One region of the Erwinia sp. BNK-24-b genome, then DNA from elsewhere that is predicted to be linked to it. Evidence: predicted binding sites of a transcription regulator. Region 1 holds the regulator's gene; the other holds the start of a gene.
The links. The regulator sigma-54, encoded in region 1, starts transcription at its own class of promoters, with help from an activator protein. The targets are predictions, from matches to a motif close to GTTGGCACANNTTTCGCTNT.
Positions count from the first base shown of each region.

Region 2: the regulator sigma-54 is predicted to act here: its motif matches at 1,496-1,515, upstream of ACMGGR_RS17620 (gamma-glutamyltransferase family protein).

Region 1 is NZ_CP179901.1:384,826-388,204, forward strand. It holds gene rapZ (RNase adapter RapZ) at 1-141, opposite strand, end outside; gene ptsN (PTS IIA-like nitrogen regulatory protein PtsN) at 217-696, opposite strand; gene hpf (ribosome hibernation promoting factor) at 893-1,180, opposite strand; gene rpoN (RNA polymerase factor sigma-54) at 1,203-2,636, opposite strand; gene lptB (LPS export ABC transporter ATP-binding protein) at 2,685-3,379, opposite strand, start outside.
Region 2 is NZ_CP179901.1:3,841,505-3,844,883, reverse strand. It holds gene ACMGGR_RS17620 (gamma-glutamyltransferase family protein) at 1-1,461, opposite strand, end outside; gene hpxU (MurR/RpiR family transcriptional regulator HpxU) at 1,656-2,492, shown strand; gene ACMGGR_RS17610 (transporter substrate-binding domain-containing protein) at 2,770-3,379, shown strand, end outside.

The sequences.
Region 1 (3,379 bases):
ACGATCGGCCAGCGATCTGGCCAGCTCTGGCAGCAGCACCACGGGAAGATTGTCCACGCAGTAAAAGCCCATATCTTCCAGCGCCCGTAAAGCAACGGATTTACCAGAGCCGGAACGCCCGCTGACGATCATCAGCACCATGACTTATTCTCCTGAGTTTAAGCCTTTTCAAAGGGAAAAAGGTTCCCTGACAAACAGCGCTTTGCGCCAGCCTGGCTACTGCTCCGCCGGGGTTTCCGCCATGATTTCAAAAAGCTCTTCGTCGCTTTGCGCCGCCCGCAGTCGCCGACAGACCGTTTTATCGGCCAGGCGTTTTGCTACGAGAGACAGCGTATGCAGATGCGTTTTGCACTGGTCGGCAGGGACCAGCAGCGCAAACAGTAAATCTACCGGCTGGTTATCAATGGCATCAAAAGCAATAGGCTGCTCAAGACGGATAAACACGGCCACCGCGCGCAGTGTATCTTCTACCAGTTTACCGTGCGGGATAGCGATGCCGTTACCTATACCAGTACTTCCCATCCGCTCGCGCGTCAGGATCGCTTCAAAAATGGTCTGATGCGGCAGATTCAGCTGTTTGGCCGCCAGCTCGCTGATAATTTCCAGCGCCCGCTTTTTACTCTGGCAGTGCACGCCATTGCGGGTACAGGAGAGACTCAGTACCGAGCTCAGTTCCAGTTTCAGGTCATTGTTCATCATAGGTTCACTTAATTTTACTTCCGCCTGGCAAAACGGCTCGGCAGGCAGCTCAGGCTGCCTGCGGGCCATCGGTCGAGTGCAACACGCCTTATTGATTAACGGCCCGTCCCCTGCGATAAGAGGACGAGCCGGAACATTTTACGCCACTTTATTAGCAAAGGCGGTGTAAAAATAATCAACAGGTTTTTAAAATTTAATGTTGCTTCAACTTGTCTTTATGTTTATTGAGTTGGCGCACCAGCTTGTCTGTCAGGCCGTCTATCGCCGCGTACATATCTTTTTCTTCCGAGGTGGCATGCAACTCCCCACCGCTGACGTGTAGCGTCGCATCGGCTATCTGCGTCACTCTTTCCACCTTCAGGACAATATAAACCTGCGTAATTCGGTCGGAATATTGCTCCAGCCTGGCGAATTTCGTGGTGACAAATTCGCGTAACGGCTCGGTGATTTCCACATTCTGCCCGGTAATATTGAGTTGCATAGGCTATTCCTTATCTGTTCGTTCAGACCAGCTGTTTGCGCTGGTTTGAGGGCGGGATGGATAAAGACTCTCGGTACTTCGCAACGGTACGGCGGGCCACCATGATTCCCTGATCGGAAAGCAGCGTGGTCAGCTTGCTGTCGCTAAGAGGCTTGGCGGGATTCTCCGCCGAGATCAATTTTTTCACCAGCGCGCGTATAGCCGTAGAAGAGGCTTCACCTCCGCCTTCGGTATTAACGTGGCTGGAGAAAAAATATTTCAGTTCAAAAATACCGCGCGGGCTGTGCAGGTACTTTTGCGTGGTAACTCGCGATATGGTCGACTCGTGCATATCTACCGCAGAAGCGATATCGGCCAGCACCATAGGACGCATAAACTCTTCGCCTTGCTCAAAGAAAGCCTGCTGCTGATCGACGATACAGCGCGTCACTTTTAGCAGCGTATCGTTGCGGCTTTCAAGGCTTTTAATCAGCCATTTTGCTTCCTGCAGGTTGCTGCGAATAAACTGGCTGTCGCTGTCGCTGCGGTTTCCGGCGCCGAGCGAAGCATAGTGCTGGTTGATGCGCAGACCGGGCACGCTGTCGGCGTTCAGTTCCACCACCCAGCGCTTGCCGATCTTCCGCACCAGCACGTCAGGAATAACGTATTCCGGCTCGCTGGTGTTGATCGACTGACCGGGACGAGGATCGAGCGACTGAATCAGCTGCATGGCGTTTTTCAGCACGTCTTCTTTCAGACGCGTAACGCGCATCAGGCTACGAAAATCGTGATTGGCCAGAAGATCCAAATGATTGCTGACGATCAGTCTGGCTTCCTTCAGCCACGGCGTATCCGCCAAAAACTGTGACAGCTGGACCAGCAGGCAGTCGCGCAGATCGCGTGCGCAGACGCCAACGGGATCAAAACGCTGGATGCGCTTCAGTACCGCTTCTACCTCTTCAGCGGAAACCTCTTCGTCGCCGATGCTTTCCTGAATATCCTGGAGCGAAACGGTGAGGTAGCCGGTGGTATCCACCGCATCGACAATGGCGGTCGCAATGGCGCGATCGGTATCGGTAAAGGGCGTCAGCTCAACCTGCCACATCAGGTAATCCTGCAGCGTCTGGGTCGTTTCTCCCTGATAAACCGGCAGCTCATCGTCGTGATAGTCGGTGCCGGTGCCCGACGGCGTACCGGCGGTGTAAATCTCATCCCAGGTCGCATCGAGCGGCAGCTCTTCCGGCATATCCTTTTGCTCAAGCGCCTCGCGCGTGTCCAGCGCCTCTTTTTCCTGATATTCGCGGCTATCCACTTCTTCATGAAGATCGGTTTGTTCAAGCAGCGGGTTACTTTCCAGCGCCAGCTGAATTTCCTGCTGGAGTTCAAGCGTAGAGAGTTGCAGCAAGCGAATCGCCTGCTGCAGTTGTGGCGTCATGGCAAGCTGTTGGCTAAGCCTGAGCTGCAAACCTTGCTTCATATTCAGGATACGGATTCCTCAAAAAACATCATCAGTCAGGACACCTTATCAGAGTCTGAACTCTTCGCCCAAATAGACTCGCTTAACTTGTTCATCCTCAAGGATCTGTTCGGGTGAACCGTGGGCGATAAGATGGCCCTGGCTAACGATATAAGCGCGCTCGCAAACCGCCAGCGTCTCGCGTACGTTGTGATCGGTGATCAGGACGCCAAGACCGCTGTCGCGCAGGTGTTCAATAATTTTCTTGATATCGATAACCGAAATAGGGTCAACGCCGGCAAAAGGCTCATCCAGCAGAATAAATTTTGGATTGGCCGCCAGCGCCCGGGCAATCTCCACGCGGCGGCGTTCCCCACCGGAAAGCGCCTGGCCCATGCTGTCACGCAGATGGGAGATATGGAACTCATTCATCAGCTCGTTAGCGCGGTCGGTACGTTGCTCCGAGGTCAGATCGTCACGGATCTGTAAGACGGCCATCAGGTTATCAAACACGCTCAGGCGACGAAAAATCGAGGCTTCCTGGGGAAGATAGCCGATGCCGCGACGCGCGCGGGCATGCAGCGGCAGGATACTGATATCTTCATCATCAATAATGATGCGGCCCGCATCGCGAGGCACAATACCAACCACCATGTAGAACGTCGTGGTTTTACCCGCGCCGTTCGGGCCAAGCAGGCCAACGATTTCGCCGGATTTAACCTGCAGGCTAACGTCTTCCACCACGCGGCGGCCTTTGTAGGCCT
Region 2 (3,379 bases), 1.4 Mb from region 1:
GTGGCCCAGCTCGCGCAGCTGCTGCAAGGTTTCGGCGGCAAAGCGGCCTTCCAGCTTTAGCGAATCGGAAGACTGGCCCCACGTGCGGCCCAGCAGCCAGCGAGGGGCGCTGACGCACTGCTGTAGCGGCATGCCCTGCACCACGTGACGGGTAAAGATAGCCGCCTGCGTTTGCGGCTGGCCGTCGCCGCCCATCGAGCCGTAAACCATGGTGCGGCCATCGTTCAGACGCGCGGCGGCGGGATTCAGCGTATGAAAAGGCTGCTTGCCCGGTGCCAGCGCCAGCAGGTGATCGGGATCGAGGCTAAACGCCGCGCCGCGATTCTGCCAGGTGATACCGGTATCCGGCAGCACTACGCCACTGCCGAATTCGTGATAAATGCTTTGAATAAAGGAGACGGCCAGGCCGCTGCTGTCCATCACGCCCATCCAGACGGTATCGCCAGGTCCTTTACCGGTTCCCCAGGGCGCGGCGCGGCGATTGCTGATTGTTGCCGCCAGCGTTGCCAGCTGGTCAGAATCCAGTAGCGCCTGCATCTCTTCACGCATATGCAGCGGGTCGGTGATATAGCGGTCGCGCAGGCCGAAGGCGAGCTTGGTCGCTTCGACAATGCGGTGCACGGTCTGGACTTCGTCCGCCTGGGCCATATCCAGATGATTGGTAATACCGAGAATGGCCAGCGACACCAGGCCCTGCGTCGGCGGCGTCATATTAAAAACTTCGCCATATTCATGCTGAATGCTTAGCGGCTTACGGCGTTTTGCCCGATGGCTATGTAAATCTTCCAGCGTGATGGGCATACCGAGCGCCGACATTTCGCCAGCCAGCTTGCTGGCCAGCGGGCCGCGATAGAAGCTTTCCAGACCCTGCTCGGTGAGGATGGCCAGCGTGTTTGCCAGTTCTGGCTGGGTAAAACGGCTGCCCGCGCGCGGCACTTCGCCATCCGGCAGATACGTAGCGGCGAAGCCAGGCTGACTGGCGAGTTCATGATATTTGCTGGCGGTGGCAGCGGCCTGCGACTGCGTAACGGGAATACCGTCAGCCGCATAACGAATGGCGTCGGCCAGCAGACGAGAAACCGGCATCGCGGCACCGCCCAACTCTTTAGCGACTTCCAGCGCTTCTGCCCAGCCGCTGACGGTTCCGGCCACCGTCAGCGCCGCTTTCGGCCCACGATGGGGAATGGCCGACGTGCCTTGATAAAAAGAGAAATCGGCCAGCGAACCGGCCGCGCCGCTGGCATCAATAGCAATGGGATCGCCCTGTGGCGGCATAATCAGCCAGAAGCCGTCGCCGCCGAGACCGTTCATATGCGGATAAACCACGGCAATCGTAGCGGCGGCAGCCACCATCGCTTCAATAGCGTTGCCGCCTTCGCGCAGCACGGCCAGCGCGCTTTCGCTGGCGAGGTGATGAGGCGTCACCGCCATGCCGAGCGGAGCAAGGTTACTTTGTATCATCACGTTCTCATTTCCAAAGACAGATAACTAACGTAAAGCAAGAGCTGTTCCAGTTTGCCGCTTCTCACTGATGGTGTTGAAAAAAGCGCATGCGGCACGGAAGATAAGCACTGATTGTGCGCGGCCTGGTTTTCACCAGGCACGTTATTTGTATAGGCCATATTCTCTGAAACGAAAGTTACAAGGTTCACGCTATGAAGCAGCTCGATGAACGCCTGAGAAATTACTATCCCCAGCTCTCGCCACAGGAGCAGCGCGCGGCTGACTTCATTTTCGATCATTTTGACGATTTGATTAGCTACAACAGCGCGGAGCTGGCGCGGCTTAGCGGCGTTTCCAAAGCTACCGTAAGCCGTCTGTTTAAGCGGCTTGGCTATGAAAAATATCGCGATATGCGCGATGAATTGCGTACGCTACGCCAGAGCGGTATGCCACTGACCGATAACCGCGACGCGGTTCAGGGGAATACATTACTTGCCCGGCACTATAAACAAGAGATGGCCAATCTGACGCAGTGGGTGAACCAGCTGAATGCGGGCCAGTTCAGCGAGGTGGTGCAGAAACTGGCGGACAGCAAACGTATTTTTATCGTCGGTATGCGTAACTCCTGGCCGGTCGCGCTGCATTTCCGGCAGCAGTTGCTTCAGGTACGGGGCGATGTTCATCTGGCACCCCAGCCCGGCCAAACGCTGTCAGAAGAGCTGGTGGACATTACGGCGGAAGATATGGTGGTGGTCATTGCCTTCCGTCGTCGACCACGCATTATCAAACCGCTGTTGCAGCAGCTTCAGCAGCAGACTATTCCAGCGCTGGTGATTTGCGAGCCTGCACAGGCGATTACCGCGCTGGCACGCTGGCACCTTTGCACGCCGCTGGACAGCGTATCTGCCTTTGACAGCTACGCCTGCGCCAACAGCCTGATCAATTTGCTGACCAACGCGCTGCTACATGAATTACTGAGCAAAGGCCGTCAGCGCATTCACCGCATTGCCGATCTTTATAACCAGCTGGACGAACTGGAACAGCGCTAATGGGGCACCTTTTTGGTGCTTTGCTTCGTTTTAGGGCGCTGCTGCTGGCGCCCTGAAATAACCTGTGCTGACTTTGCTCTTCTTGATAAATCTTCTCTTCCGCATCATGTGAATTATCACTTTCCGGCTGCTTTTAAAGCCTTTTCTCATTTATTTTACCCTCCATGACCGGACGCTAAAAAAACCCGATGACAACTTTTTGCGACTGGCACATTAGTTGCAGATACCTCTATCAGGAATCTTTCGTTTCATCTTGAGTTAATCGGGGAAGGGCAAAATGAAAAAAGCATTACTGATGATGATCGGCGCGACGTTGCTGTTTGCACAAACGGCAAAGGCAGATCAATTACAGGATATTGAAAAGCGCGGCGTCATCCGCGTTGCCGTGCCGCAAGATTTTCCACCTTTTGGCTCGGTCGGCACCGATTTACAGCCGCAGGGCTACGATATTGATATGGCGAAATACCTGGCGAGCCAGATGAAACTTAAGTTACAGCTGGTCCCGGTGACCAGCGCTAACCGCGTGCCTTACCTGCAAACGGATAAGGTGGATCTGGTGATCTCCAGCCTGGGCAAAAATCCCGAGCGGGAAAAAGTGATTGCCTTCAGCCGCGCCTACGCGCCGTTTTTCCTTGGCGTATTTGGGCCGAAAGAAGCCACGCTAAAAGATGCGGCGGCGCTGAGCGGCAAGTCGATTGGCGTCACTCGCGGCGCGGTGGAAGATATGGTGCTGAGCGATCTCGCGCCAAAAGATGCGCAGCTGAAACGCTATGAAGATAACAATACGACGCTGTCGGCTTACCTGTCGGGTCAGGTGCAGTTTGTCGCCACCGGCAACCTGGTAGTCGCGGCCATCGCTCGCCAGAACGCGGATAAAGCGCCGGTAG